DNA from 2 places in the Brumicola blandensis genome. Region 2 is predicted to be linked to the other one. Evidence: predicted binding sites of a transcription regulator. Region 2 holds the regulator's gene; the other holds the start of a gene.
The links. Region 2 encodes MetJ, which represses methionine synthesis genes. Its sites were predicted from a motif close to TAGACGTCTAGACGTCTA; they were not measured.
Positions count from the first base shown of each region.

Region 1: serA (phosphoglycerate dehydrogenase) is a predicted target of MetJ. The motif match lies at 2,610-2,627, and genes of this name have one in related genera.

Region 1 covers NZ_JAVRIE010000004.1:370,214-386,828, reverse strand. The annotation lists gene RM544_RS12150 (ribokinase) at 1-161, shown strand, start outside; gene RM544_RS12145 (nucleoside hydrolase) at 193-1,134, shown strand; gene RM544_RS12140 (5-formyltetrahydrofolate cyclo-ligase) at 1,159-1,755, shown strand; gene rpiA (ribose-5-phosphate isomerase RpiA) at 1,893-2,546, shown strand; gene serA (phosphoglycerate dehydrogenase) at 2,769-3,998, shown strand; gene RM544_RS12125 (Lrp/AsnC family transcriptional regulator) at 4,090-4,542, opposite strand; gene RM544_RS12120 (tryptophan 2,3-dioxygenase family protein) at 4,680-5,423, shown strand; gene RM544_RS12115 (DUF481 domain-containing protein) at 5,493-6,245, opposite strand; gene RM544_RS12110 (DUF481 domain-containing protein) at 6,350-7,162, opposite strand; gene RM544_RS12105 (HDOD domain-containing protein) at 7,253-8,080, opposite strand; gene RM544_RS12100 (DUF1289 domain-containing protein) at 8,177-8,419, opposite strand; gene lpdA (dihydrolipoyl dehydrogenase) at 8,720-10,138, opposite strand; gene aceF (dihydrolipoyllysine-residue acetyltransferase) at 10,259-12,262, opposite strand; gene aceE (pyruvate dehydrogenase (acetyl-transferring), homodimeric type) at 12,277-14,949, opposite strand; gene RM544_RS12080 (GntR family transcriptional regulator) at 15,088-15,846, opposite strand; gene ampE (beta-lactamase regulator AmpE) at 16,141-16,615, opposite strand, start outside.
Region 2 covers NZ_JAVRIE010000002.1:528,723-545,337, reverse strand. The annotation lists gene metF (methylenetetrahydrofolate reductase) at 21-911, opposite strand; gene metJ (met regulon transcriptional regulator MetJ) at 1,051-1,371, shown strand; gene RM544_RS07640 (DUF2959 domain-containing protein) at 1,378-2,031, opposite strand; gene pip (prolyl aminopeptidase) at 2,249-3,214, shown strand; gene dtd (D-aminoacyl-tRNA deacylase) at 3,211-3,648, shown strand; gene RM544_RS07625 (bifunctional GNAT family N-acetyltransferase/hotdog fold thioesterase) at 3,688-4,590, shown strand; gene RM544_RS07620 (DUF4136 domain-containing protein) at 4,621-5,214, opposite strand; gene RM544_RS07615 (MarR family winged helix-turn-helix transcriptional regulator) at 5,322-5,795, opposite strand; gene RM544_RS07610 (BCCT family transporter) at 5,816-7,780, opposite strand; gene RM544_RS07605 (TonB-dependent receptor) at 8,053-10,704, shown strand; gene RM544_RS07600 (tetratricopeptide repeat-containing sulfotransferase family protein) at 10,804-12,792, shown strand; gene rpoH (RNA polymerase sigma factor RpoH) at 12,859-13,710, opposite strand; gene RM544_RS07590 (EAL and HDOD domain-containing protein) at 14,076-15,305, shown strand; gene RM544_RS07585 (EAL and HDOD domain-containing protein) at 15,327-16,574, shown strand.

The sequences.
Region 1 (16,615 bases), on a different contig from region 2:
TTATTGGCTTCTTTCTGGCTGCCTTCCAACGTCAAGAAAGTGCTGAAGAAGCCTTACGTTATGCGAGTGCAGCCTCAGCCTTAGCGGTTACAAAAGCGGGGGCAGCCCCATCAATACCCAGTGCAAAAGAAGTACACGACTTCTTGATATCACAGAAATAATTAATAAAATCAATTAAACATAGAGAAACACATGACTCATAAGATAATTTTAGACACCGATCCGGGCATCGATGATGCTATGGCTATTTTCTTTGCCTTTCAGTCTCCGGACATTGAAGTGCTCGGTCTAACCACAGTGTATGGCAATGTTCCTGTAACAATGGCCGCACAAAATGCGCTTTCTCTATGTGAATTAGCAAATATGGATATTCCTGTATGTAAAGGTGTGGCCATGCCTTGGGTTGGTCCAGAGTCCACTTATGCGCACTTTGTGCATGGTGACGATGGGTTTGGCAACATTAATCATCCTGCCCCAAAGGGCCAGTTGGATCCGAGAAGTTCAGCTGAATTTATCGTTGAGATGGCACGCAAGTATCCTGGTGAGATTACCTTAGTCGCTGTTGGGCCGCTAGGCAACTTAGCGTTGGCACTACGCTTAGAACCTGAACTTCCTAAGCTTTTAAAAGCTGTCAATCTTATGGGTGGAGCCGCTTTTGTTCCTGGTAACGTTACGCCGGTAGCCGAAGCGAATATATGGAATGATGCTTATGCGGCAGAGATTGTATTTGCTGCAGATTGGAAACTGAATATGTTTGGCTTAGACGTAACTTACGATTTACCGTTCCCACCTAACTTTACTCAAGTGTTAGCTGAAAAGAACCCAACATTAGGTGGCTTTGTTGAGCGATCTTCAGAGTTTTATACAGATTTTTATTCTGAAGGAAAGGAGACTCGACAGTGCTTCTTCCACGATGCATTTCCGATTGCTTATATTGTTGATCCCTCGCTATTTGAACTTACCGAAGGAAATGTTCGGGTGTCGACAGACAGTTTAAACAAAGGGCAAACTATCTTTGCCCCTTATGGTTCAACAGCCAGTCCAGACTGGACAAATGCAGCGAGCATTAATGTAGCAACGAAAGTTGACCATCCACGTTTAACGCAAATGTTTATTGATACCTACGCACTATAACTGCTGCATTCAAAATAAAAATTGATGATGCGTACATCAACACTTCGGCAAGCACTTCGAGAGTCGTTTCGACGCAAGCGACTCTCCCTGTCGACTGAACAACAAACGCAGTTTGCAAAAGAAATAACAGAACAAGCCCACTCAACTGTATTTCAAGCGGACACCAAGAAGATTGGACTCTATCTTAGCTTCGACGGCGAACTTGATACCAACATTCTAATACAAAGTTGCTGGCATAAAGGCGTTGAAGTCTACATTCCTGTGTTGCACCCTTTTAGTTCCGGTCATTTACTTTTTCAAAGATATACTGACAAAACTCAAATGATTCGAAACAAATATGGGATTAATGAACCCAAGCTAGATGTCACTGCAACACTCCCTTGCAATCAATTAGACATCTTATTCACTCCTCTTGTTGCTTTTGATAAGCTGGGAAATCGGCTAGGTATGGGCGGAGGCTTTTATGATCGAACCCTCTCCCTTTTACTTCAGAATGATTCTTCGAAAACTCGCATAGTCGGCCTTGCCCACAATTTACAGTTATCAGAGACTTTGCCGGTTGAGGCATGGGATATTCCCTTGCCGGCGGTATTAACCCCCTCGCGTTTGTATGAATTTTGATTTAGAACAAGCCTTAATAAATATTTAAAAATATTACCGTCATAGTCCTTCTTTATCTGCGATACTGTCTCCATTATCTGAAACAACAACGCCAAATCTCAAAACCTAATTTTATCCAAGCTTTAAGGAACTCTGTCATGGACCAAAATCAAAAGAAAAAAGCAGCCGCTGATGCAGCACTAGCCTATGTAAAAGCTGATACCATCGTCGGTGTTGGCACCGGCTCCACTGTTAACTATTTTATCGATGCTTTAGCAGCAAAGAAAAACGACATCATCGGTGCTGTTTCTAGTTCTGACGCCTCTACCGAGCGCTTAAAAAAGCTTGGTATCGAAGTCTTCGACCTGAACTCTGTCGATGCACTTGATATTTATGTGGACGGTGCAGATGAGATTACGGAACACAAGCATATGATTAAAGGGGGTGGCGCTGCGCTTACTCGTGAAAAAATCGTTGCCGCCGTGGCCAAAACATTTATTTGTATTATCGACGATACAAAGCATGTTCCGGTATTAGGAAAGTTTCCACTACCAGTAGAAGTTATCCCAATGGCGCGTTCATATGTGGCTAGAGAAATTGTGAAACTGGGAGGCGACCCCGCTTACCGCTCTGGCGTTGTTACTGACAATGGCAACGTAATTTTAGATGTTCACAATCTCGACATTCTCAACCCAGTTGAACTGGAAGACAAGCTTAACAATATCGTCGGAGTTGTCACAAACGGGCTTTTCGCTGCCAGAGGCGCCGACATTGTGTTGACCGGAACAGAAAACGGCGTGGTAAAAAATTAATTGCTAAACGCAATCTGACGCTAGGCACTGGGTTTTTATTCTGATATATTTCGATACTTGAATTGGACGTCTAGATGTCTGATGGTAAATTATTTGCATTACGCTAATAGACAGTATCATCAGGCTATCTAAAACCCATTGTAAATCAATCTTCTATGAGGAAGCTCTGTTGCTGACATAGAAGGCACGTGAAATAAATTTGTTGTTTTAAGGTTCAGCTACATGACTAAAGTGTCACTTCCGAAAGAAAAAATTAAAATTCTATTACTTGAAGGCCTCCATCCTAGTTCGGTTGAAACCCTACAAGCCAATGGGTATACCAATATAGAAACCTTAAAAACGTCACTTCCAGAAGACGAGTTGATCGAAAAAATCAAAGACGTTCATTTTGTTGGGATCCGCTCACGAACTCAACTGAACGAGCGTGTCATCGATGCCGCCCAGAAGCTTGTTGCTGTAGGCTGTTTCTGCATTGGTACTAACCAAGTCGATTTAAAAGCGACTTTGGTTCGCGGTATTCCTGTTTTTAATGCCCCTTTTTCTAATACCCGTTCAGTGGCTGAGTTGGTCTTAGGACAAATCATCATTTTATTGCGTGGTATTCCAGCTAAAAATGCAAAAGCGCATCGCGGCGAATGGGATAAATCTGCCATCGGTTCATATGAAGCGCGAGGCAAAACATTGGGTATTATTGGTTACGGCCATATTGGTACTCAATTGAGTATTCTTGCTGAGCACCTAGGTATGCGAGTCCAGTTCTATGATATTGAAGACAAGCTGGTGTTGGGCAACTCAATGCAAGTGAAGTCATTAAAGCAATTGTTGAATACGTCCGACGTGGTCTCTTTGCACGTGCCTGAAACAACTCATACGCAAAATATGATTGGTCAAAAAGAACTATCGCAAATGAAAGACGGTGCTATTTTGATCAACGCCGCGCGTGGCACAGTCATCGATATTGATGCACTAGTCAGCGCACTGGAGTCTGGCAAGTTGAATGGTGCAGCAATCGATGTTTTCCCAGTGGAACCAAAATCGAATTCAGAAGAGTTTGAATCGCCTCTACGTGCTTTTGATAATGTCATTTTAACACCTCACGTTGGTGGGAGTACTCAAGAAGCCCAAGAAAACATCGGTATCGAAGTTGCTGGAAAGTTAGCAAAATACAGTGACAACGGCTCAACTTTGTCAGCAGTAAACTTCCCTGAAGTATCACTTCCCTCACATATTGACCGTTCACGCTTGTTGCACATACATGTCAACCGCCCTGGCGTCTTAACACAAATTAACCAAGCGTTTGCTGATCAAAATATCAATATTGCTGCGCAATACCTTCAGACCAGTGAAGAGATTGGTTACGTGGTCGTTGATGTCGAAGCTGATCGCGCGGACGATGCTTTTGCACAATTAGAGGCAATTGAAGGCACGATTAAGACCCGTTTGTTGCACTAAGTCAAATTGTTCCAAACTAGTCTCAACCGCGCCCAATAGAATAAATGGTTTGAGATGAGAACAGAAAGCGGCGTATACCAATACGCCGCTTTTACGCCGCTTTTATAACTCTTGTTGATATTGAGGTGGTAAAGCGATGTACACCCGGTAAACCGCTCAACTCAGCTCTGAGTAAGTGATCAAACTCTGTGATATTTGACGACAGCACCTCCATTACATAATCAAACTCACCCGTAATAGCATGGCACCAATGAATACTGTTGTGCGCCTGAACAGCGGCTTCAAACGCTTTGTATTCTGAAAACTCGACAACAACATGCACCAACGCTCTTATTTCTAAGCCTAATTTAGCCTGATCTATCTTTGCGCTATAGCCTTGGATCACGCCGGCTTCTTGGAGGCGCTTCACTCGGTTCCAGCAAGGTGTTTTGCTTAGGCCTACTTTCTCCCCAAGAACGGCGAAGGATTGACGGGCATCTTGCACGAGTAACGCCATGATTTGAATATCAACATCACTTAAAACAATATTCTGATTATTTGACATATTTGCGCCATTTGTTCACTTAATAAAAAGATAATAAAAACATAAAGAACAATGTTTTTCAAAAAACAGAATACCATTATTGACCAATCACGATAACTACACCATCAAATAAACAAGAAATAAGGTGCGTAGAACGTATGTTTACAAAAAAGTACATTGATGAGTTAAACAATCCGCAAATGCTTGATTACGGCATTTACTTGCAGTGCGATAAGTTACTATCTTGTCAAAAACCTCTAGATGAATTGGCTACCCATGATGAGCTGCAGTTTCAATTAGTGCATCAGGTGGAAGAATTATGGATGAAGCAAATTATCTTCACACTCATTGATGTGATGGAAAAGCTCAGTGTAGGAAAGTCTATCGCTGTCTTATCTCAAATGAAGCGGGTTCATATGATCCAGCGCCTGATGATCCAGCAACTCGATTTACTCGAAACAATGTCACCTAAAGAGTACCAAGAAATTCGCTTGCAACTAGGTAATGGCAGCGGTCAAGAGTCTCCAGGCTTCGTCACTCTGCTTAAGATGCCTAAAGATATTTGGCACTTGTTTGAGAAGCACTATTTAGTGGCAAGAGAGCAGACCGTCAATGATATTTATGACCAAGCCTTTGCACATTGTGATGCTTACGCGATTGCTGAAAGCTTGATTGAGTTTGACGAATTAATGCAAAAATTCCGTTGGAATCATATTTTCTTAATAAGACGTTCAATAGGTATTGACGCTAACTCTTTGAAAGGCAGACCTGTCGAAATACTGCAAACTGGCGCTCGCCAGCAGTTCTTTCCTGAGTTGTGGGACGTCAGAGGGACAATGAGCGACCGCTGGGGACAAGAAAACGGTAAAGTCAGGGATTCCCTCCGCAAACAAAAAAGCTGAGCGACGCAGTCGACTCAGCTCTTCATGGCCAGTTATCTTTACCGTAACTGGCTTCTACTTCAGCTCTGTTTAGAAGAAAGTATAAACAACGCTCACAGACGTTTCTGTGTCTAAGTTTTCACGACCATCAGCAACATCTGAGTTATGGTCAAACTTCAACGCGACCTTTAATGACAAACCGCCAGCGATTTTTGCACTCACTGCGCTTTCAGCACGAGATTTTGTGTTGTCAGAACCAATTTCAGTCGAAAAGGTCTGCGTAAACTTAGCTGTTTCTGAAATCGTGTAAGCGTAGTTAAATGCACCACGAAGAATTGCACTGTTTTCTTCAACAGTAATGATATTGTCATTTTCATCTACTTCAAAACGGTCAGCGAAGGTATAACCAGGACCGATACTGTATTCAAAGCTGCTTGTAGTATCTTTCCACACTTTTTGGTTCCAACCCGCTGCGATAGTCGCTTGGTAATCAAACGCACCAAAACGGTCATTTTCATACGAGGCAAAACCAAACAGACGATGATCTGGATTATCTAGCTTGTAGTTAGCTTGAGCAGAAGCAAACTTTTTATCTGCTGAAGTAGTTTCAACACCATCCACTTCATCCTTTTTGTATAAAGCTTTAAATGTGTATTCGTTACTCCACATTTCAAGCTCATGCTTGGCGTTCAACGCGCCATTGGCAGAGGTCGTTTCTGTGTTACCGGAGGTAACGATAAAACCAAACTCGCCGTCCATTGTAAATCCTTGCTCTTCTTCAGCTTGTGAAGCAGACGCAAACAAGCCTAAAGCGACAAGCGCAGATATAGTTGAAAGTCTCATAATTTATCCCATAAAATTTAAAAATGATGAAGGTTAGAAACAGCGAAATGCATAACCCTCAGTTAGCGCTTACATATGGTATCGCGAAATTATAAAATGACAAACTAAAAAAACTGGTAAACCAGAGAAATACTGGTTTCTGTGCTTAGATCTTCATTCTGTTGCAAGGTCCCGTCGTTATACGACATCACGAAGGATAGTTTCATGGCCAATGTCTCAACCAAATTGGCAGAGATACTCGTTTCTGAGCGTGAACGATTACTTTCTTGCCCGGCTTCTGTACTTAAGAACTGCCTGAACTTTGCGTTTTTATTGAAAGAAAAACGATAATCAAGAGAAGCTCTTACGATCACTTCTTTGAGTATGTCATATGACTTGTGATTTTCTGCATCAACAACTTCTCTCTCGGAGTAGCTATATCCAGGACCAATGCTATAGCGCAACTGACTGTTTTCTTCTTTCCAAGCGTGGGCGCTCCAGCCTGTTGCTAAAGCAGACTGATAACGAAAGCCATTGAAGCGATCGTCTTCATACTCAGCATAGACAAACAGACGCTTATTTTTTGCGGGTAGTTTGTAATCTAACTGAGCGTTCAACAATAAACGTTGTGCACTGACAATGATGTCGTTCTCAACTTCGTTTTGCTTATAAGTGATTTCACCACCATAGTTGTTGCTCCAATGGGTGGTTTCGTGTTCGGAGCGCAAGGCTGCTTTGAATGTTGTGGTGTTGGTGTTACCGTTGGCAGCTAGGACGCCAAATTCGCCACTAAGATTGATTCCTTCATCCTTCTCTTTCTTTTTCTTCTCTTTGAGATAAAGCATTTTCAGCAAATCATTGGACGCCGATACAGACGGAGGAGCGAAGAAAAGAGAGCAAAATACAATAAAAGTGATCGTTGTTTTTATTGGTAACATGAGTAAATTTTCTAACTAGGCTAATATTTTTGTTGTTAGGTTCGTGACTCGCCCAGCGGTTTATCTAATGGCCAAAAGCGTCGCTTGAACTTACGAATTAATTACATTCGCTATCTTTGATGTTTCAAGTCGCGAATAACTTAGAATCATATCATAATCTTCATCGCTCAATCCAACAGTCTCTAGGGCTTGTTGGTTGAAACTAGCCATATCTTCCAGTTCACCTTCAATGCTTTCACAAGCCACCATGCTCATTGCAACATATAGAATACTCTCTTCTAAGCTCATTTTTTGTGACGCAGGGTGCAAGAGCTTTTGTAGCGGTAGCACTAAAGAATCCGGTAATTTCCATTCTTGAATGATATGCCCACTGCACTCAGGAAAAGTAAAACCAAAATGCCGTTGTTGCTTCGCGAGTGGCGCAACAAAACTCTGGTCGTTGATATATTTGGTGTAGCTTTCGGTATGTTTACTCGCCACAATCAACTCACTTAAGCCTTGCAGAATACCAAGAACAAAGAATCGCTCACTACCACGTGACTGCTTCTGTTGCGCTATACTTTTTGCGATAACACCGCACATCACCGCTTTGTGCCAATACTCGGCAAAATTTATCACCGGCGTGTTAAACGTTTTAAAAGCAATATTTGCGGTTTCGGCAATGGAAATATTGTAGGCCGCTTCACCACCAATAACATTTAAGGCTTTGGTGACCGTTTCAATTTGACTGGGGAAACGAAATAAAGCACTGTTGGCAAGCTTTAAAATCTTAGCACTTAATGACGGGTCAACAGAGATAAGTTGAGCGATGTCACTTAAGTCTTTTTTAGGGTCATCTAGGGCAGCTCTTAAATTCACACAGGTGTCGGGAAGCGTAAATGACTTGGAGGCAAATTTAACGAGCGGCTTTATTGACATGGGTTTTCATCTTCTAAAATGGGATTGAAGTGATTATACAAAATAAAGTTATCGATAAGGTTGTGAGGATAATACCTATTGAAGCCTATCCATACCTTAGAAAAGGTCTTGTTGCTCCGGGCTAGCGCCAACAAGTTTGCTAGCTGACTGTTTTTTCAACCAAGATTGTTTGCGACGATTACATGCTTTCACAATTATACGTTTTGTTTGATCGTCAATTTTTAACCAATGTAAACGCTCTTCTCGACTTCTAAAACAGCCTTTACAATAACCCCTAGGCCCAGACTGGCACACACCAATGCACGGACTGGGAATTGCAAAGAATTCGAGTTGTTGCATGTCGCTCATCGTGGTTGTGTGCCTCAATTTCAAAAACAAGATAGCTTGCTTTGTTGTCTCTTCATATACGAAACTGCTCGCCTATTGGACTGCTATCATATGATTTCAGAATAGCGTTTAGCAAGCGGCTATCCTTGAAATCTTAAAAAACCAACATTTCGACTGTTTATATGCGAATTTCAAGCGACTTATAGGACCTAAGCTCGCATAAAAAAAGCCGATACATGAGAAGTATCGGCTTTTAAGCTTCATTCTATTAGACTCTTTTGCTGAAATTCAGCTGCGTCTTAAGTAGCGACTTTATTTTTTCTTCGCTTTCGGATTTGGCATATCCGTGATGCTACCTTCGAAAATCTCAGCAGCAAGACCAATTGACTCGTTTAGCGTTGGGTGAGCGTGGATAGTTAATGCAACATCTTCTGCATCAGCACCCATTTCAATCGCTAAGCCAATTTCACCTAACATTTCACCAGCATTAGTACCGATAATGGCACCACCAATAACACGACCAGAATCTTTTTCAAAAATCATCTTAGTCATACCGTCAGTAGCAGCTGATGCGATAGCACGGCCAGATGCAGCCCAAGGGAAAGTAGCTGCTTCATAATTAATACCTTGTTCCTTCGCTTCTTTCTCGGTTAAACCAACCCAAGCGACTTCTGGCTCAGTATAAGCAACTGAAGGAATACATTTAGGATCGAAGTAGTGCTTCTTGCCGGCAATCACTTCAGCAGCAACATGGCCTTCATGCACAGCTTTGTGAGCAAGCATCGGCTGACCCACTAGGTCACCAATTGCAAAAATGTTATCAACGTTAGTACGCATTTGCTTATCAACGTCAATGAAGCCTCGGTCTGTAACGGTTACGCCAGCTTTTTCTGCCGCCACTAGAGAACCATTTGGCTTACGACCTACTGCCACTAAAACACGATCGTAACGAACTGGCTCAGATGGTGCTTGTTTGCCTTCGAAGGTTACGTACAAGCCATCATCTTTTGCTTCAACACCGGTCACTTTAGTTTCAAGCATCGTGTTGAATTTGTTTTTGATTGTTTTCATGTACATCTTGACGATGTCTTTATCCGCTGCCGGCATAAGTTGATCAAGGAACTCAACAACATCAATCTTAGAGCCTAGCGCATGATAAACGGTACCCATTTCAAGACCGATAATACCACCACCTAGTACCAACATTTTCTCTGGGATGTCACGCATTTCTAATGCGCCAGTGGAGTCTATAACACGCTCGTCATCTGGAATAAACGGTAAGTTTACTGGCTCAGAGCCAGCAGCAATGATCGCATTGTCGAAAGTGATTGTGGTTTTACCATCGTTCCCTTCTACTTCTAGCGTATTTGGACCTGTAAATTTGCCATAGCCTTGCACATGTTTTACTTTGCGCATTTTCGACATACCGGCTAAGCCTTTAGTCAGTTGGCTTACAACACTATCTTTCCAACCACGAATTTTGTCCAAATCAAAGGTCGGCTCACCGAAAGTCACACCGTGAGATGAAAGATGCTTTGCTTCTTGAATCACTTTAGCAACGTGAAGAAGTGCCTTTGAAGGGATACAACCCACGTTCAAACATACGCCACCAAGGGTTTCACGTACGTCAACGATTACTGTATCTATGCCTAAATCGGCTGCGCGGAATGCCGCTGAATATCCACCAGGACCTGCGCCTAGTACGACCAACTGAGTTTTAATCTCGCTCATTCTGACCTCAAAAATTTATGGTTAAGTGCATGCAATGCGCGGATCTTACCGATTCCAGCGCCAAGCTGCAAAGTTTTCGCTAACTTGTTTTTAAGGGCGCTAGTGCGCCCTCGTTTTCTATTACAGTAATATGCGTCGTAGATCTGATAATGCACCACTGACATGGACAGCAAATCGCGCTGCAAGAGCACCGTCGATGACTCTGTGATCATAGGACAGTGATAATGGCAACATTAAACGAGGCTCAAAGTCTTTACCATTCCACTTTGGTTTTATTTCTGACTTAGAAACCCCCAAAATAGCAACATCTGGTGCGTTAACGATAGGCGTAAACGCCGTACCACCGATCCCACCAAGACTTGAAATAGTAAAACAACTGCCCTGCATATCGGCAGATTTGAGTTTTCCATCTCGTGCTTTAACGCTGATGTCCATCAATTCCTTGGATATATCCATAATGCCTTTTTTATCGACATCACGCACCACTGGCACAACTAAACCATTTGGCGTATCTACTGCTATGCCGATGTGATAATACTTTTTCATGACCAATGATTCACCCGAGCTTGATAGACTGCTATTGAATGCAGGATAAGCTTTGAGTGCATCAGCAACGGCTTTCATCATAAACACTAGAGGTGTAATTTTCACCCCGAGCTTACGCTTCTCTGCAATTGCATTTTGTTCTTTTCTAAACTCTTCTAACTCAGTGATGTCAGCTTCGTCAAACTGCGTAACATGTGGAATGGTTACCCAGTTACGGTGCAAATTCGGACCTGATAGTTTTTGAATACGTGTTAATGGCACCTCTTCAACTTCACCAAACTTGGCAAAATCAACTTTTGGTTGCGCTAACACTTGCAAGCCACCACCGGTCCCGGAGCCAGCAGAACTGCCCGGATTCATTTTCGGACGAGACAACTCATATTTAACGTACGATTGAACGTCTTCTTTCTGAATACGGTTTTTGCGACCAGAACCTTTTACTTGAGAAAGATCGACACCAAACTCTCGTGCCAATCGTCTTACCGATGGAGACGCATGAATCTTACCTGTTTTCCCTTTATCACCCGCAGATGGATGATGAGGAACAGGCGGCGCTTTTGGTGTATCTGCAACAGGCCTGCTCGCTGCAGGTGCTTCAGATTTGGCTGGTGCTTTCGGAGCTGACTCAGCTTTTGGAGTAGGAGATTCGCTGCTACCTGCCACTTCGAGTGTCAGAACTAAAGATCCTTCCGACACTTTATCACCCACTTTCACCGCTAAGCTCAGGACTTTACCGCCCTCAGCTGCAGGCACGTCCATGGTCGCTTTGTCAGTTTCCAAGGTAATTAAACCGTCTTCTGGTTCAACCGTGTCACCTTCCGCAACCAAGACTTCAATGATATCAACATCAGTAGCATCACCGATATCCGGCACCATGACTTCAATTGTTTTGCTTTCACTTGACGCCTCGTTGCTTTGTGAAGAAGACGACTCAGGTTCAGAACGACTTTCATTAGGCGCTGAAGCCTCAGATTCTTCGCCACCGGCAACTTCAAGCGTCAATACGAGCGAACCTTCTGATACTTTATCGCCCACGTTTACTGCCAAACTAACTATTTTACCGGCTTCAGGCGCAGGAACATCCATTGTCGCTTTATCTGTTTCGAGTGTAATCAAACCGTCTTCTGGTTCAACACTGTCACCTTCAGCAACTAACAACTCGATAATTTCAACGTCCGTTGCATCGCCAATATCTGGGACAGTCACTTCAATTGTTTTGCTGCCGCCTGTGGAAGTACTTGATTTTGCTGGCTCAGCTTTCTTTTCAGGTGCGGCTTCAGCTTTCGGTTCTTCTTTTGGCTCTACTGCAGCATCATCAGAAGAAGACTCACTCGCGTCGGCTCCAGACTCAAGCTGTCCAAGCACATCACCTTGTTTAATTTTATCACCGACTTTCACGCTCAATGATTTGATTGTGCCAGCATCAGTACAAGGAATATCCATACTTGCTTTGTCACTTTCTACCGTGACGATGGAGGCTTCAGCTTCTACCTCTTCACCTTCACTCACGCAGATTTCAATCACTTCAACTTCATCGTCGCCAACGTCAGGAACAACTATATCAATTAGATTTGCCATATTAATTCTCCCTATTACGCGTATAGCGGGTTGATTTTATCTGGGTCAATATCGAGATCTTTCATTGCACTAAGCAATGCTTTCTTCTCAAAATCACCGGCCAAATAAAGCTCATACAAAGTGGCATAAACCACGCTGTTTGCATCAACCTCAAAGTGACGACGTAGATTTTCACGAGAATCTGAACGACCAAAACCATCAGTACCCAAGACACGATAACTACCAGGAACAAATGAACGCGCTTGGTCACTGTACGCCTTAATGTAGTCTGTTGCCGCGATTGTTGGGCCGTCATTACCGTCTTCAAGCACTTGGGTAATGTAAGGTACACGCGCCTTTTTCTCGATATTACGCATATTCCAACGCTCGCAATCAATACCGTCGCGAGTCAATTCGTTAAACGAAGTGACACTGTAGACCTCTGATTCAACGTCGTATTTTTCGGCGAGTATCTTCGCGGCTTCACGCACTTGCACTAGGATCGTGCCAGAGCCCAAGAGTTTCGCTTTTAATTTCGCTTTCTTGTCGCCGACGGTATCCAATTTATAAATACCTTTAATAATGCCTTCTTCACAGCCTTTTGGCATTTCAGGTTGTACGTAGTTCTCATTCATTACAGTTAGGTAATAGAACACGTTCTCTTGTTCTTCTAACATTCGGCGAGTACCGTCTTGAGTAATGACTGCTACTTCATAACCATAAGTTGGGTCATAGCTGATGCAGTTAGGAATTAAACCAGCCTGAACGTGAGAGTGGCCATCTTGATGCTGTAAGCCTTCGCCATTCAGCGTTGTTCTACCCGCTGTACCACCAACAAGGAAACCACGGCATTGGCTATCACCTGCCGCCCAAGCCATGTCACCAACACGTTGGAAACCAAACATTGAGTAGTAGATGTAAACAGGCAGCATCGGCAAGTCATTAGTTGAGTATGAAGTACCCGCAGCAACAAATGACGACATAGCGCCCAATTCGTTAATACCCTCTTGCAATACTTGACCTTTTTTATCTTCGCGATAGTACGCGACTTGGTCTTTATCTTGAGGGATATACTTTTGACCTGAATTTGAGTAAATACCAACTTGGCGGAACAAGCCTTCCATACCAAACGTACGTGCTTCATCAGGAATAATAGGCACAACGTTCTTACCCATTTGCTTGTCTTTCAGCAACACCGTGAGTACTCGAACAAAGGCCATCGTGGTTGAAATTTCACGGTCACCCGAGCCTTTGGTAATGGCTTCAAAAGACTTCAATGGCGGCGCTGGAAGATCGTGGTTGCTCTTGTTCAAACGGACCGGCATATAACCATGAAGTGCTTCACGCTTCTCGCGCAAATATTTCATTTCAGGGCTATTTTCGTCAAAACGGTAATACGGCAAGTCGCCGATGGTCTCGTCCGATACAGGAATATTGAAACGATTACGATAATGCTTGACCGCTTCAACGTCCATTTTCTTCACGTTGTGCGCAATGTTTTTACCTTCACCCGCTTCACCCATGCCGTAACCTTTTACGGTTTTAGCTAGAATCACTTGTGGACGACCAACGGTTTCTGTTGCACGTTTATAAGCTGCATAGACTTTAACTGGGTCATGGCCACCACGGTTCAGACGCCAAATATCATCGTCTGACATATTGGCAACCATATCTTTTAATTCAGGATATTTACCAAAGAAGTTGTCACGCGTGTAAGCGCCACCCTTTGATTTATAGTTTTGGTATTCACCATCAACGGTTTCATTCATGACATCTAACAACTTGCCTGAAGTATCACGAGCAAGTAATGGATCCCAATAACGACCCCAAATTACCTTAAATACTTCCCAGCCTGCGCCACGGAATGTTCCCTCTAATTCTTGGATAATTTTACCATTACCACGTACAGGACCATCTAAACGTTGGAGGTTACAGTTGATAACAAAGGTCAAGTTATCCAAGCCTTCACGTGATGCTAAACCGATAGCGCCCAATGATTCTGGCTCATCGACTTCACCGTCACCCATAAAGCACCAAACGCGCTGGTCGGAACAATCTTTCAAACCACGGTTTGTGAGATACTTCAAGAAACGCGCAAGGTAAATCGCTTGCATTGGGCCCAGGCCCATCGATACGGTTGGGAACTGCCAAAAGTCAGGCATGAGTTTCGGATGCGGGTATGAAGACAAACCTTCACCATCAACCTCTTGTCTGAAACCGTCTAATTGACCTTCAGACAAACGACCTTCGATAAATGCACGAGAATAAATACCCGGAGAAACGTGGCCTTGAACAAATAGATAGTCGCCGCCGTCTTTGTCATTTGGTGCACGGAAAAAGTGGTTGAAGCCAACATCGTATAACATCGCTGAAGAGGCGAAACTAGAGATATGTCCACCAAGCTCAAGATCTTTTTTTGAGCCACGCAATACCATCATCATTGCATTCCAACGAATAGCATTTCGTATCTTAGTCTCGATAGTCTGGTCACCAGGCATGGTAGGCTCTTGGCCAGCTGGAATGGTATTTATGTATGCCGTTGTCGCATCGTAAGGCAAGTGCGCTCCGCTGCGTCTGGCTTTTTCAATCAACGATTCAAGTAAGTAATGAGCACGATCAACGCCCTCTTCTTCTAAAACCGCTTCTAGTGCGTCTAACCATTCTTGCGTTTCTGTTGGATCCACATCTGGATGCATCACATCGGTCATGGTGCTTTCCTATTCTATGTTTTAACTTTGAAAGTAACTCGTTTGAGCCACTTCCCGTTTAACTACCTATAAAAAATCCGAGCGTCGGTTATTTAGTCGCAAATAACCAATCGACCGGAACTTATATTCATCAGAGATTTATGACGCGATGTCACCGCTCTCTTTTACTGCAATTCTGCGCATAGCGCGTTGTAATTTGATATCTCGTTGGTTTATACCCAAAAGAGTACTTTCAACAAACCCTAAGTGCTGATTACTTGCCTTTCTTGCGGCTTCAGGGTCTTGAGCACTGATGGCTTTCACGATGGCATGACGTTGCTCTCTTATTTGAGCTTCAACATCGGCACCACCTCGCAACATTTCTAAGTTACGTTGGATGTTCTCCACCAGCATTCCTTGCATACTGCGCATCACATGTAATAACACCATGTTGTGGGCAGCCTTTGCCATGGTTAAGTAGAACTCAACTAGCGCTATGGCTTCTTGCTTACTGTCTGTTGATGTATTCGGTAAGCTATTCAAGGCATTGTTCAATGCTTGATAATCTTCTGGCTGACCACGCAGTGCAGCATAGTAGGCAGCCATGCCTTCCAGTGCGTGTCTAAATTCAAGTAGGTCAAATTGCGTTTCTGGTCTACTGCCAACGAGTGCTAATAAGGGATCAGTCATTTTCGCACTCAGGTTTTGAGTGATAAAAGTACCGCCACCTTGTTTGCGTTCGATAAGACCTTTAGCTTGGAGATTTTGAATAGCTTCTCGCAAAGAAGGGCGAGAAACTTGAAATTTTTCAGCGAGCAAACGCTCTGGCAATAACTTTTCACCCGCCACCAATGTACCGTCTAGAATCATCGTTTCTAAACGTTCGGTAATAACATCAGACAGCTTTTGTTGTTTAATGCTTGTGTGCAAGTGTTCGCCTCGTGGCCAAATTTAGTCGTGTTTTGTTGAATTGATATGTAAATAAAAATGTTACTAAACACTCAATGGTAATACCAATTAACCAAACTAGTGTAAGCAACTTTTTGCATTTGAACAAGTACTGTCGCAACTAATAGACTGTTGAGTGCCTATTTTTATTTACGCTAACGCTTTTTAAATGTGTAACTTGCAGGCAAAAAAAAAGCAAAAGTCATTGTTATTCATGAACTTTTGCTTTTATATAATTCTACAATGATAGAAACAAAATGCTGTTTATGCGACTGCTCCGACCATTGTGAGCAAGGATACTCCCACCAACATAAACATCACATTTCGCTTTACCAGCCTCACTAAAATACACGGTTCATCAATACAGTTTTGTGTATCAGGTTCCACTTCTTCAGCGGCAACAGCAACGCTCACCAAAACATCTTTAGATGTGGTTTTAGTATCTACCAATAAAGGAAGCCATAATGAAAGTGCGCGTGAGAAGTGACCCACAATTAAGAAACCTAAACCTGTTAAGCGAACGGGTACCCAATCAATCACATGCATCACTTTATCGATTGCGAGTTCAGCGTTATCCTTTTTGCATTCGCCCAACACTTCGTCGTCAATTTCTTCAAGCATGTTATCTGGGTTACACGAACTCATTTTATGCATGAATATTTGGAGTTCTTTTGCAATTGAATAAAACACGACACCAGGCACGCCGAAAATGACAAAGGCAATGATAACTGCAGCGTAC
Region 2 (16,615 bases):
TAATCAGGAAATAACACTGCCTATTTCGAATGGCTACGCAATCCTAGCATATGACATATTGCGTAACTGAGTTCACTGCGATTCAGAGTATAAAAGTGAAAGTGCTTCACCCCTTCTTTAGCTAACACCTTGACCATATCCATGGCTATGTTGGCACCAAGTAGGTTACGAGTTGCTTGATCGTCATCATCTAAACCTTCATACATTTTATGCAACCAATTTGGTACATGCACATTTGTAAAGCCAGCAAAGCGCTGAAGAGTTTGATAGTTAGTCACGGGCAGAATACCGGGTACGATATCCAAGTCGATACCAGCAGCCGCGGCGCGGTCCCGAAAACGCAAGAACACACTGGTGTCGAAAAAGAATTGGGTGATTGCTTCATTCGCACCCGCTTCAGCTTTGCGTTTTAGATTCAATAGATCAAATTGAGCATTAGGTGCTTCTGGATGCTTTTCTGGATAAGCCGCGACCGAAATATCAAAATCTGCCACGTCCTTTAAAAGCGCGACTAAGTCTGAAGCGTACATATCAGTTTTATCCACACCTTGAGGTAAGTCTCCGCGCAAGGCAACGATGCGCTTGATGCCTGAGTCCCAGTAGTCCTTTGCAATTTGCTTTAACTCGCTAGGTGAGGCATCAACACATGTAAGGTGTGGTGCTGTTGGCACGCCTGTTTCGTTGTTAATACGCTTAACAACAGAATGAGTGCGATCACGTTCACCGCTATTCGCCCCATAGGTTACCGACATATATTTGGGTTTAAGAGGTGCTAATCGCTCAACAGATTTCCAAAGGGTATTTTCCATCGCCGCAGAATTTGGCGGAAAAAACTCAAAAGACACCTCGATATCTCTCAATTCAGATAGAGATTGATTCAGTGCATCAATACCCTGTGCGTAGGAAACCATGTTACTTGCTCACTTATAGACGTTTAGACGTCTAAATTACGTTTTATACACCTAGACGTCAAGAAGTTTACACTTCTAGATTGATATTTTTTCTATTCCAGTTAGAATTTTCATATAAGTAAAACCATTAAGGATTCACATGGCAGAGTGGAACGGTAAATATATACATCCATACGCAGAACACGGAAAGAAGAACGAACAGGTAAAAAAAGTGACCGTATCGATTCCTATCAACGTGCTGCAAGTACTTACCGATGAGCGCACGCGCCGTCAAGTAAACAACCTTCGTCATGCAACCAACTCCGAATTGCTATGCGAAGCTTTCTTGCATGCGTTTACTGGGCAACCTTTACCCGACGACGCTGATCTAAAAAAGGACAATCCTCACCGTATTCCTGCTTCTGCCCGTGAAATCATGGAAAAAATGGGGCTCGATATCGATGCTGCTGAAGCTGAATAAGCTCAGTTAGCCTTTTATACCTGCAATAAATTCGTCAGATTGTTTAATTGCTGTATTCATTTCAGCAATTAAGCTTGTCACATCTTGCTTAATATTATTAAACTCGCCTTGCAATGCACCAATCGCGTTTGCATTCAGATTGTGTTTTAAGGCTAGGACATTGTCTTGTAGTGCAATCAATACGGGATCTATACTTTTTTCTACCTTGCGCATGGAGCGCAGTAATGAATCGTATTTTCGTTTTGTTTCATTGAGTTTACGTTTGCTGTCACGCTTCAAGGTCGCACTGTTAATTAAATCTATTTCGTCTTCCCACTCTTCAAACAAAGCAGTGGCTACATCTTCAACTTTAATAATTCTCGCGGTGACCGCAGCTGCGCTGTCTTTGCTTGCACCCAATTGATCACTTAAATTTTTGTAGACGCTTTCTAACTCACCGCCATCGAAGTTAATTAACGCGCTAAACTCTTCTAAGGCTGAGGAAAACTGTTCCTGAGCTTCTTTTTGTGAATCTTGAGCGTCTTCCACTCTATCTACTAATAAATCTCGCTTTTCTACACCTAGCTTTTCCCACATGCCATAGTAAGCATTGTCTACTACCGACTGGCAAGCGCTTAAGCTTAATACCAAAACAAACATCATTGTAAGTATACGAAACATAATTCTTCCTTTCTGATTAAGACTGAAAATATAATTTTATTACCTTATCAATGCCTTAGGTATGTTCATCCTTACTTTTTCCCAAAATACCGTCAGCAATGATCTGCTAAGCAAAATAATGAGTTATAATACCACAAATCAAATGTTACATTTGTAAATAGCTTGTATCTGTCGCGTAAACGACACTTGTATTAGTTTAACAATAGTATTGAGTAGTATGAACGGACTCTTCCATACAAATAGCGCATATCAAACAGGCTTTATGTCTGTTTCTCATGGGCACGAGATATACGTTGAACAAAGCGGCAACCCCGACGGTATCCCTCTCGTTTACCTTCACGGCGGACCAGGCGCCGGCTTAGGTCGCAATTACCAATGGCCTTTTGATCCTATCAAATATCGTATTATCGGCATTGATCAGCGGGGCTGCGGGCGTTCAACTCCCTTTGGCGATACACAACACAATACCACGCAGCTATTACTCGACGATGTTGAATTTGTAAGAGAGTCTTTAGGCATTCAGAAGTGGGTGGTATTTGGCGGTTCATGGGGTTCAACACTTGCCTTAATGTACGGCATTATGCATCCGGAAAATTGTCTCTCTTTAGTATTACGCGGTGTATTTTTAGCTCGAGAAGAAGATTTTGATTGGTTCCTTAGACCGAACGGTTGTGCAGCGCAAATCTACCCAGAAGCATATAAAAACTTTTCATCTCATATAAAAGACTTATCTTCATCAAGCGCGGTGTGCGAACAATTCATTGAACTATTTAAACATTCTGATAAAAGCGTGAGCTTTCCTGCACTCAAGTCTTGGTATGATTGGGAAGGTTATATCTCACGACTGGTGGCCCCCAGTGTAATGGCCAGTGACCTGAGTGCGGATGCCCAAGTGAAAAGCCTTGCTCTTCTAGAGTGTCATTACCTTTTGAACAAGTGCTTTATTGATGAGAACTTTATCCTCAACAATATCGATGCATTGAAAGGAACACCTTGTCATATCGTGCATGGCCGATATGACATGGTCTGCAAATTAGAGGCTGCGTACTCTGTTCAACAAGCCTTACCTTTGTCCACATTGAAAATTGTCAACAATGCCGGACACAGTATGTCTGAAATCGGCATTGCTAACGAACTCACACGGATTATGAATAACATGTTTGAGTTGGGTGCGATCCGTTGAAAGGATTGATTCAACGAGTAACACAGGCATCAGTGACAGTCGGCAGTGAAGTCGTTGGCTCGATTGACACTGGTCTGTTGTTATTTTTAGGCGTAGAACAAGGCGATTCAAGCGAGCAAATTCAAAAAATGGCTCGTAAAGTACACAACTATCGTATATTTCCTGACGAAAACGGTAAAATGAATCGAAGCCTCATTGATGTTCATGGCCAGCTATTAGTGGTTTCTCAATTCACTCTAGTCGCAGATACCTTAAAAGGTAACCGCCCCGGATTTTCACGCGGAGCAAGCCCCCAGCAGGGAGAGCTAATCTACCAAGCGTTTATTGAACACGTTAATGCTCAATACAAAATATGTGAAACCGGGCGATTTGGCGCAGACATGCAGGTCGCTCTAGTAAACGATGGACCAGTTACTTTTCATTTATCATGCTAATATAGTGTGTTGCACACATGGACGCAAAGAGGATTAGCAGTGTTTACCATCGCCACACCAAAAACCGAAAAAGAATTAGAAGATTATTTCCACTTTCGATGGCAATGGTTGCGAGAGCCATGGGGTTATCCTATTGGTTCCGAAAAAGACGAGTATGAAACTGTCAGTGAGCACCGTGTCATCTTAAACCCTTCAGGTGAGATCGTTGCTTGTGGAAGAATACATCTAAATACTTCAGAAGAAGCACAAATACGCCATATTGCAGTGGATAAACGATATCGTCGCAAAGGCGTCGGTCAAATCATATTGTCTGCCTTAGAATCCGTTGCTAGGGACTTAGGTGCCGAAAGAGCTGTAACCAATTCACGAGAAACATCCATGTCATTTTTCTCGGCCTGTGGTTTCCAAATCGAAAAAGAAGCGCCAAACGAACTCGGCAAACTTAAACGCACGCACATGTTCAAGCTGCTTGTTGATAACAATGTGCTGGTTCTGCATCCCAAGTGGTGCCAAGAGCTTCAGAGCACCTGGCACGAACAAATCCCGATCACTGAACATATGGGCATTAAGCTATACCAATACACTGAAAGAACAATTGAAACGCGTGCATCGCTGAACAAAAACATCAATCTGCACGGTTCCATGTTTGCCGGCAGTATCTTTTCTCAAGCCACACTTACAGGTTGGGGTATGATATTTTTACAGCTTAAACAAAAAGGTTTGGTTGGTGAAATTGTCTTAGGCGATGGTAATATACATTATCACAAGCCAATAACCATGAAGCCAAGAGCAGTGTGCAATATTGAATCGGTAAAGGCTCGCTTTGACCTATTAACGGCGGGTAAGAAATGCCCAATCGATTTGAAAGTTGAATTGCATGACGGTGACACAGCGGTCGCTGAATTTATCGGTAAATATTGGGTACTACCGCCACAAGATTAAACTCCGTGACACAGCACCCATGATAGCGGATTAACTCGCCTTAGGAAACTCTGTTAACAAGACTTGAACTGACTTTGAAAGACCCTCAGGGTCAAGTATAGCACTTGCCTCATCATGCTCTTTCAACTTTCTCTTTGCCGAGCCATACCACACAGCTTCACGCTTTTCTCGATCAAAAACATCAATCGCAATGCCGGCATGCAACACGGTGACTTTCGTCACTTCACCAACATCTCCGTCTTGATAGTTACTCATCCAACGCGCATTCTCTGAGAAATAATTAGGAAATTTCTCAAACTCTGTTTTCTCATTTGCGCCTACAGAGAACAAGACGACAAGATCAGCGTTTGTTCTCTCTTCGGTGAAGCGATAGCCTTTGGTCTCAAGCTCTTTTTTGATGCTTTCCATTACCTTGGCACTCATTTGTGGACTAGGCTGGAAATCGCCATTGATAAACATTGGGTCATCTTTAACCCAAGAAAACGTAGTATAGTTCTGCACAGCTTGCTTCGATTCCGTATTCACCATAAGCGCGGGCTCGACAGCACAAGCCGCCAAAGCCATTACGGTACCGAGTGTTAAAAGTGTTTTAGTGATTAAGTTTTTCGTTGTGTTCACGTTCATATCAATCCTTAATATGTTGCCCTAAAACTGAAAAAAGGAAGTAAGGGCTGTTACTTCCTCATCGACTATAGCAGTGCTTTTTAAACTGTACAAATATTACACAGGAATTATTTTTCGATAATACTACCGATTTCGAGTACGGGCGATGCATCGACATCTTGCGCTCCCATCATCGTGGCAATACGCTGAAGCGTAGCAACCATTTGACTTTGCTCCCATTCTTCCATGCTATTAAAACTATTTGTAAAGTGCTCTTGGAAAGGCAATGGTGCGGTTTCAAGGGCTTTCTCACCTTCCTGAGTTAAAAATACACCGACTTTACGTTTGTCTTCTGTACTGCGTATCCTTTCCACTAAATTACGGGCTTCCATTCTGTCTAACACACTCGTCACTGTGGCAGAACTGAGATTAATGTCATCGGCAATTTCGCGGACCATTACCCCTTTTTGTTTACCCACTTTTTGTAATATGAGCAGTTGAGGGCCAGTCAGGCCAACTTCTTTGCTCAACTGTCGAGAGCGAATATCAATCGCTCTGATGATTTTTCTTAGCGCGACTAGCAACTCTTCATCTTTTTTCATAATAAACCTTTCACAGGCGCTTAACGCATTAGGTGGAGAAAATACAAGTGTTTGTGATATTGGTCAACAACATCGTTAATGAGTGCTGTTTTCGACCATCCCATCACGCAATAGTCTTGCCCACCCTCACCTAAGTGCACTTCTGCGCGATAATATTCGCTGTCGATTTCGGTGTCGCCCTCATCATCATTCGCAAACTCAGGTTGCAGATGACGCTTAGGACGAATTTCGTAGCTGAAACCCTGCGCTTCGCCTTGTTCCACATAAAAGCGTATGCCTTGTTCTGTTTGTTCGACTTCAGCGGCAATATCCAACGCTTTCAATTCCTCCTTCACTGATTCAAAGGATGGAAGCCCTACTTCGGTAATAAACTTCGATACACGTTGCTTGCTCGGAAAGTCAACAATGCTTTTCAATCGTTCCTTCCAACTCTCCTGATTACCGCTACTTTGCATCAGTGACGGAGCAATGAGCAAACTGTCGCGCTTGTAAGCTTCTATGCGAAGTGCTTTCACTAGGCCTAGCATCGCGATTAGGAGCACAACTGCAAAAGGTAAAGCACTGGCAATTGTCATCGTTTGAAGTGCGCTTATTCCATCCGAAAGCAACAGCACCGCGGCAATAATACCTACCCCAGCAGTCCAATAAACACGCTGCCAAAGTGGTGTATTGTTATTTCCATGACTACATAACATATCGATGACCATTGCACCGGAATCACAGGACGTAACAAAAAAGACAACGATCATAAGGACCGCGATTACAGATAAAACACTAGACCAAGGGAACTGTTCTAAGAATAAAAATAAGGCAACCGGCGTATTGTCGTTCGCTAAAGTGCCAAGCATTTCATTGCCTTGGTTTAACACCATATCGATAGCGCTGTTACCAAATATCGTCATCCAGATTAATGTAAACACGGTAGGCACAAGCATTACGCCCAGAATAAACTCTCTGATTGTACGTCCACGAGAAATACGTGCTATGAACAAGCCAACGAACGGCGCCCAAGCTAACCACCACCCCCAATAGAAAATAGTCCAGCCACCAATCCAATCTGTTTTTTGGTAGGCAAACAAATTGAAGGTATTGCGTACGATGTCAGATAAATAAGCACCGGTGTTCTGCATCATTGCCTTTAGTAGAAAGACAGTTGGACCTAATATTAATACGAGAAAGAGTAAGCCAACCGCGAGCATCATGTTCAATTCAGAAAGGCGCTTGATGCCTTTATCAAGACCACTACCCACCGAGAGAATAGCAATAAAGGTAATGCCGCAAATGAGCATAACTTGCATGCTAGAGGTAGCTGAGAAGCCAAATAAATATTCGAGTCCTGCACTGATCTGCAACACACCTAAACCAAGCGAAGTAGCGACACCAAATAAAGTACCGATAACCGCGAAGATATCCACGGCGTTGCCTCGCCAGCCGTAAATCTTATCACCGATTAGCGGATACAGTGCTGAACGTAAAGTTAAAGGGAGCTCGTGTCTAAAACTAAAGTAAGCAAGGATAAGCGCAACGATGGCATAGATAGCCCAAGCATGAAGGCCCCAGTGAAAAAAGGTGGTTTTCATTGCTTCCTTTGCCGCCTCAATAGAGCCTGTCTCGACAGTCGGTGGCGACAAGTAGTGCATTAATGGTTCCGCAACACCATAAAACATCAAGCCTATGCCCATACCCGCAGCGAATAGCATAGATAGCCAACTGACATAGGAGTAATCGGGTGTAGCATGGTCGGGCCCTAGTTTTATATCGCTGTAACGGGACAGCCCGAGATAAAGCGTGAATATGAGAATAATCGCAACAACAAAGACATAGAACCAACTGCCGTTTTCTACAATCGTTGCTTGTAAGGCAGCGAAAAACCCTGCAGAGATTTCAGGAAGCACTAAGGTAAATGCTAGCAGGCCAATGACTAATACCGACGCGGGATAGAAGACCGCGCTATTCAACTTGCCTTTAAGTACATCTTTATTCACTCATTACCCCTTTATTTCTATGAACGCCTAGCATATTACATTGCGTTGAATTAGACACTCTTATTCTACAGAAAGCTGTTACTTAGTGCACTATCAAAAAGCCGGAATAGGCCTCGAGCCAGCATACAAGGTTAAATTTGCCTATTTAATGTGGTACGATGTGGTTGAAATACATTCATGCCTAATAAATAGCACACTAATAATTAAGGTGAACTTATTAGGCATGAAGTGCATAAAAACCACAGTCAACGGAAATCAAGTAGGGGACACCATTGAAAATTAACAAGCTAAGCTACGCTATTATCACGGCATTAAGTGCATCATCGCTAGCAATGGCGCAAGATGCGACTGAAGTAAAAGAAGGCCCAAAGATCGAGACAATTGAAGTCACAGCAACAAAACGAACTGAATCTATTCAAGACGTACCTGTGACAGTAAGTGCACTCAGTGGACAAGCGCTCGAGAATCTTGGGGTGGATAACTTCCAAGACTATGTCGAATTTTTACCTAACGTTGTATTCCAAGGCACAGGTCCTGGCCAAAACGAAATTTATATTCGTGGTGCTGCAACCTCTCAAACGAACATTGCCGTTTCGACTGTGCAAGCCTTACAACCGTCTGTCGCTTTTTACTTAGACGAGCAGCCAGTATCAATGCAAGGTCGAAACCTTGATATTTATGCTGCTGACGTTGCTCGAGTGGAAGTGTTACCTGGGCCTCAAGGTACCTTATTTGGTGCTAGCTCTCAGTCTGGTACCGTGCGCATGATCACAAACAAGCCAAACTTCAATGGCTTTTCTGGTGGCGTAGACCTTGGCGCAAGCTTCACTAAAGATGGTGAAATGAGCAATTCAGTAGAAGCCTTCATGAACTTCACTTTACGTGATGATTTAGCGGTACGTGTTACTGCATATAATGACAATCAAGGCGGTTGGATCGATAACATCCGAAACGAGCCAGGCGAAGGCGGCTACATTGGCAGCGCTATTGTTATTGACCGTATTTCTGGTGGGGTTCTTCCAGATGCATCTCAAGCGTCCGTCGTATCACCGAATAACGATGCACTTGTTGAGAAAGATTCAAATGATGCTATTTACTCAGGTGTACGTGTTGGCGTAGCGCATGAAATTAATGCTGACTGGGACTTACTTGTCCAGCATACACAACAACAACTTGATACAGAGGGCGTATTCGCATATGACCCTAACCTTGAAGGTACGCAGTCTGTAAACCGTTTCCAAGCGGACAAAAACAGCGATACTTTCGGACTAACAACTTGGACACTAAGCGGCCGTTTAGCCGAGCTTGAAGTGGTTTATACCGGCGGGTTCTTAGACCGTGACATCGCATCAACTGTCGATTACACCGGTTACACTAACGGTGGTTTATTTGCTGCATACTACGTGTGTAACCACTACACCGCAGCAACACCAGCAGACGTTGAGTGTTTAGACCCAACTAAATTCTATAAAGAAGATACGGATACTTCTCGCGTTACTCACGAATTCAGAGTTAACACAGATGCATCTAAAGACTGGCGCATCACAGCTGGTGTGTTTTATGACTCACAAGAGCTAAGCACCGTTGGCCAGTTCAAAATTGCCAATACTGAACTTTTCCCTAACCTAGCCAGAACAACAGTCGGTCAGGAAGGTATCAATAGTGACGGTGGTCCATTCAATTCTGAAGTTAGCTTCGTAAACGATGTCACTCATGGAATCGACCAAATTGCTTTATTCGGTCAAGCAGAATATGACATTACAGATACCGTAACGGTCAGCCTTGGCGCGCGTTGGTACGAAATTGAAGACGAATATAAGGGCTCTACCTCAACGGTTGACGTCACTCGTCGAATTCGTGCATTTGGTTCCTTAGACCCAGCTGAGTTAGCAGCTGTAGGCGAAGATCCAGCTGCTATAGATGCCGCGATCGCCAGTGGTCAACTTGATGTATCGCTATTGGATGATGATGGCGTGCTTACCGTAGATGATGTCATTTACAAAGCATCCATTGATTGGAAACCGAATGACGATTTACTCGTATTTGCAACTTACAGTGAAGGTTTCAGACCACCGGTAACAAACCGTGTTGGTGGTGGCTTAGCGACAAACCAATCAGGCGCTTTTGATGGCTTCAGAATTCCAGTCTATTCAACGACAGATACTCTGAAAAACTACGAAATTGGTATGAAAGGTGACTTCTTAGACGGCATCCTGCGTGTAAACGCAACGGCATATATGTCTGAAATAACGGACCTTCAGACTTCACGTTTCGACCCGACAAACATCAGCTTCTTGGTATTTACCGATAATGTCGGTGATGCCGAAATACAAGGTATTGATGGTGACATTACGTGGTTAGCGACCGATAACTTGGTTATTGATGCCTCTTTCAGTATTTTAGATACAGAACTGACTCGTATCAATGCGGAACTAGATGGCATTGCACCACCTGTTGGCGCAGCACTACCTTACTCAGCTGATTTCTCTGGTAACTTACGTGCGCGTTACTTCTACGAAATGGACAATGGCTTGACTGGCTTTGTTAATGGCTCACTGGTTTATACGGGTGACCGTTTGGCGGGCATGTCGATGGACGCTTATGTATTAGAAGACACTACCCGCTTAGTTTATGGTGTTGGCAGTGGCTTGAGCATCGAAAATGAAGCACCAGTATACGACGGCGTCGGTTATACCGATACCAACGGCAACTTGTTTGCTGGCGGACGTTACATCCAAGATGGTTACACACTAGCAAACGTTGCTTTCGGTGTGACTAATGATGAATGGAAGGCTGAAATCTACATCGACAACCTGTTTGATGAGCGCGCTGTATTGCACATCGATAATCAGCAGTTTACGCCGAAAGTAGTGACTAACCGTCCTCGCACCATTGGTTTCAGACTGTCTTACGACTTCTATTAAAAGTAGAAAGTAAGCACAGTAGCAAGACCCTAAGAAAGCCCCAAGTTGGGGCTTTTTTATGTTAAATTATCGAATAAAATAAGTATTATTGAAGAACCTATGTCTCAAAGCCCACCAAGTGCCCATCTAATTGCAGAAAAACTAAAAGCGATACAAACCTTTGTACAACAAGGCGTGTTCTCAAAAGTAGAAGCTGAAGTTAATGCTCTATTAGCCTTAGATATCGACACAGATAGCCGCACAATGGCGCATTACTTACTCGCGGTCAGCCTACGTTTGCAACAAGCACATACAAAAGCTATCGAGACATTGCACCAACTACTCGTCATTAATGCAGAACATGCACGAGCTCATCAAGAGCTCGCTTATAACTATCGAGCAATGGGTGAACAACAGCAGGCAAGTGTCCATTTTTACAAGGCCACTAAACTTAACCCAGCCTTATTGTCTGCGTGGCAGGCCTTGTTACCCGTGTATCAAGAGAATGGACAATCAGAAGCATTGCGCCTTTGCCAACAGCAAATAGGTAAACTAAGCCGTTTACCCAAACCAATTTTGGCTGCAAGCGATCTACTTTATGACGGGAAAGTGTTGGAGGCAGATGCCTTATGCCGACAATTCTTACAAACCAATAAGCACTCACTTGATGCTTTATTATTACTGGCTGAAATTGCCCTGCGCTTGAAAGCGATACCAGAAGCTGAATTCGTACTAGAGACTTGCTGCGAATTAGCACCGGATAACTTAGAAGCCAAATACGAGCTATTTAAGATTTATAGTAAACTTGGCAAGTTTTCGAAAGCGCTCGAACTCACAGAAGCTTTATGCAGCAAAGACACAGAGAATGTTTTCTATCAAGTAGCTAAAGCGACTGCATTAGTTGGTGTAGGTCAATTAAAAGAGGCTATCAATGTGTACCTCGCACTGATAGAACGCGGACGCGCTGAAGCCAATGTTTATCTTTTGTTGGGCCACGCATACAAAACTCAGGGTGACATTGCCCTATCTATTTCTGCTTATCAAAACGCTTATCAACAACAGCGCTTTTGTGGCGACGCTTATTGGAGTTTAGCCAACACCAAAACCTATCGCTTTGCCGAAGACGAAGTTGCTTCGATGCTGGCAGGTACACACGATCCAGAACTCGCTGTAAAGGAGAAAGTTCACTTACATTTTGCTTTGGGTAAATATTATGAAGATGAAGAGCAGTTCGACAAGTCTTTCTTTCATTATGAACAAGGAAACGCATTACAAAGTAGCACCTTGTCATATTCCAGTGAGAAGCATACTCAGTTTGTCCAAACCCAGATAAACACCTTCACCCCAGATTTAGTTGAGCAGCGGCACGAGATAGGCTGCAGCGATGGTGCACCGATCTTCATTGTCGGCATGCCCCGTGCTGGCTCTACGCTATTGGAACAGATACTGGCTTCGCATTCTCAAGTCGATGGCACGATGGAACTACACGAAATATTGGGTTTAGCCGCAACCCTGAGTAAAAAGCAAGGAAACAAGCCAAGCTATCCACTGAATTTGAAGCAGATCCCAAACGATCTATTTGCGAAATTTGGTCAAAAATTTATAGAAGAAACCAAAGTCTACCGTCAGGGCGCGGCTTACTTTATTGATAAAATGCCAAACAACTATATGCATATTGGTCTAATAAAGATGATATTGCCAAATGCAAAGATAATTGACGCTCGCAGAGAACCCATGGCTTGCTGCTTTAGTGGCTTTAAGCAATTGTTTGGCGAAGGACAGGAATTTTCCTACTCACTTGATGACATTGGTCAGTATTATCAAAACTACGAACGTTTAATGGCTCATTGGGACGCCTTATTTCCCGATGAAATTTTATTAGTGCGACATGAAGAAGTCGTGGCCGATACTGAAAACCAAGTGCGTCGTATTCTCGATTTCTGCGGTTTACCGTTTGAGCAAGCATGTCTCGACTTCCATAAAAACAAGCGCGCGGTGAAAACGCCCAGCGCTCAGCAAGTTCGACAGCCAATCTACACCTCAGGACTGGAACAATGGAGACACTTCGAACCCTACTTAGGTAGCTTGAAAGCCCGCTTTTCGAAATAAAAAAACGCCGATATTACTATCGGCGTTTTGGTGTAGCTTATATTTTGTTGTCGATGATAAAGCGCTTTACGCCATAGCAGCTTGCAGCTTTTTCATCGCGTTCTTTTCGATTTGGCGAACACGCTCCGCTGACACATCGTACTCATCTGCCAAATCTTGCAAAGTCATTTTGTCGTCAGCTAACCAACGAGTTTCGATGATATGCTGACTACGTGCATCCAATGTTTTAATAGCAGAATACAGTTTGGTTGACGCTGTTTTGTCATGATCTGTGTTAATAACTTCCATTTCAACGTCTGTTGATTTGTCTTCTAAGTATTGCGCCGGCGCAAAAGCAGTTGAGTCATCATCATCGTTAGTCAGGTCGAAGGCTGCATCTTGGCTGCTCATACGAGCCTCCATCTGCAATACTTCCTTTGTGCTTACACCTAACTCATCAGCCACTTTTTGCACTTCGTCATGAGTAAACCAACCCAAGCGTTTTTTCGCTTTGCGTAGGTTAAAGAATAATTTTCTTTGCGCTTTTGTTGTTGCGACTTTCACGATACGCCAGTTTTTCAATACGAATTCGTGAATTTCAGCTTTGATCCAATGCACTGCAAATGAAACCAGACGCACGCCCACATTTGGGTCGAATCTTTTCACTGCTTTCATCAAGCCGATATTACCCTCTTGAATAAGGTCTGCTTGTGGCAAGCCGTAACCAGCATATGATTTCGCGACATGAACAACAAAACGCAGGTGAGACATAACAAGCTTACGCGCAGCTTCAAGGTCACCTTCATCAAATAAACGTGTTGCTAACGACTTCTCTTCGTCAGCAGTTAGCATATTAATACCGCTCACCGCCTGAATGTAGCTTTCGATACTGCCACTTTGCGGGACGCTTAACGCCAATGATTGCATTTTTGTACTCATTATTACCTCGTTACTTCATTCTTAGTGTGAACATATCCTCGTGAACATACGCTTTCGGTATTTCGTCCACACAAGAGCAATTGTGATGCCTTTGCTGCGTTTTACAGCCGATACATTTATAGTCCATCTATATAATAGACACTCAATTAGAACGGAAGTTCGATTAAAACATTTCAGTAAATATAAGGCTTCTTGCTCAGAACTCAAGCCCTAAGACCCTTTATTTTCCGATTTTCTCTAGATTTTTTTTATTTAGATGAAAACACTATTGTATTATATGGTAAATTCCAAAAACGATCATATTTTTATGTAAAAAATTTGATTAATATCATTTATCACAAAGTTTATAATTTGAGCACTTTTGAATGTTTGCATATGTAGCACGACAAGCCATTTATAACGTCGAAAAACGTGTATTTGCGTACGAATTACTGTTCAGGGATGGCGACAGTAATTGTTTTCCAGACATGTCTCCAGATGAAGCTACGAGTAACATGATTGCGACCAGTCACTTATCGATTGGTATTGAAGATATTACCTTTAATAAACCCGCTTTTATCAATTTCCACCGCGATACTCTTTTGTATCGTTTCCCATCAACACTTGACCCTCTGAGTGTGGTGATTGAAATCGTTGAAACTGTAGAGGTCAACGATGAGTTAGTGCAAGCATGTAAACATATTCGTAATTTAGGCTATCAATTGGCATTAGACGACTATGACTTTGGTTCGCGATGGGATGTATTTTTGCCTTTCGTTGATTACATCAAAGTTGAAGTAGAGGAAATTGAGAAGCAAGGCCCTGCTGCCGTTGCCAAAATTCAACAATTGAACAGTCATGGCATCAAAATAATTGCTGAAAAAGTAGAAACCCACGAACAGTTTGAACGCTTCAAAGATATGGGTGTGAAACTTTTCCAAGGTTATTTCCTAGCACGTCCTGAAATGATCAGACATCGCGACCTTAACGCCTCTTTGCACTCGGTAACAGAATTAGTAAGCTTAAGTAACTCACCCAATTTTGACGTGAAAGAAGTGACTAAAGTAATAGAGCGAGATGTGGGCTTAGCATACAAACTAATGCGCTTTGTAAACAATCCTCTGATCAACAAGCGCCAAAAGATTGAATCCTTGCAGCATGCCCTGAACTACATGGGTCACATTGAAATTAAAAAGTTTATCGCGCTTCTGGCCTTAGCTAATCTACGCGGTGAGAAACCTGGAGAGTTGCTCATCCAGTCATTGGTTAGAGCGCGCTTCTGCTCACTGATGTCAGTTGAATTAGAACTACCAGAAAATCCACCGAGTAGCTTTATATTGGGCCTCTTTTCCATGTTGGATGCGTTATTGGATCAACCGATGGAATCCTTAGTACAGAAACTGCCCGTCGGTGCTGAACTTCAAGATGCGCTTTGTCATAAAAACAAAGACTCTAACATGGGCCTCCAACTAAGAGCTTGCTACGCGTTCGAAGAGGCAAACTGGGATGAGATAGATTATATCGCAGCTGAATTTGAGCTAACCGGCGAGCGCTTGTATACACTGTATTACGAGGCAATGCATTGGGCACAAAATATGAGCACATCGCTAATTTAAACGACAAACAAGGAACGTAGTATGTTTGCATTCATCGCCAGACAACCCATTTTAGATAAGGAGCAGGACCTATTCGCTTATGAACTCCTGTTTCGCGATGGTGCAAGCGGTGCTTACCCTCTTCATGAACCGAAGAAGGCTGAGCTGATTACCGAGCGTTTTTCAACGCTGGGGATAGATGATATTTCTGGTAATCAAAAAGCATTCATCAACTTCTTACCTGAAACTATTATCAATCGCTTTCCAGAAGAACTGTCTGCCGACAATGTGGTTGTTGAGTTAACTCAAAATCCAGCGATAAATACTAGCTTGATGAATGCTTGTGAACATCTAAAGCAACAAGGCTACAAATTAGCCTTGAGTGACGATAAACTCGAATCGACGATCCTCACGCCTTATCCTTACATTGATATCGTGAAGGTCGACATCACCAAAATTAAGCCTGAATGGTTAGAGCAACATATACCAACCCTTGCGGCTTCAGGGATTCAGCTAGTTGCTGAGCAAGTTGCTTCCTTAGATCAATTTGCAATGTGTCGTGATCTTGGTTTTGACTACTTTCAAGGCTATTTTTTCACTCAACCTGATACAAAATCTGCTAAGGCATTGCCTGCATCTAAACTCACCATGCTTGAGCTGATGTCACAAAGCGCGCAGCCCGAATTCGACTTAGAATCCGTCGCGAGTATTATTGAACGTGACGCTGCTTTATCTTATCTGTTATTGCGTTTTATCAATAATCCAATGGTAAACAAACGTTTAAAAATAACATCTCTACGCCATGCATTAACGTACTTGGGCGAAGTCGAGGTGAAGAAATTCATCGCACTACTATCTCTTGCAAGCTTGAACGACTCTAAGCCACTCGAGCTTTTACAAGTCTCCTTAGTGAGAGCGAAGTTCTGTGAGCTGTTCGAAGAAAAGAAAAACGGTAAAGATAAGTCCATGTCAGCCTTCATTGTTGGCTTGTTCTCTCTTCTGGATACCATCCTAGACTCTGAAATGCCGGTAATCTTAGAAAAACTGCCAGTATCGAAAGGTATAAAACAAGCATTGCTGGGTGAAGCGTGTACTTTTACCGACTATCTCAGCACAGCAAAAGCCTTTGAAAGCGGCTTGTGGGGGATCGTCATCTCTCAATCAGAAAGCTTGGATATCTCTCAAAAAGATTTGCATGAAATATTCAATAGAGCGATTAAATGGAGCAACGAAATGCGACAAGCGCTGTCTGATTTCTTCCCCAGAGCGACGCCCAACGGCAAGCAATAAGGCCATCAATCACTATCTGATAGATTTCAAGGTAGATACAG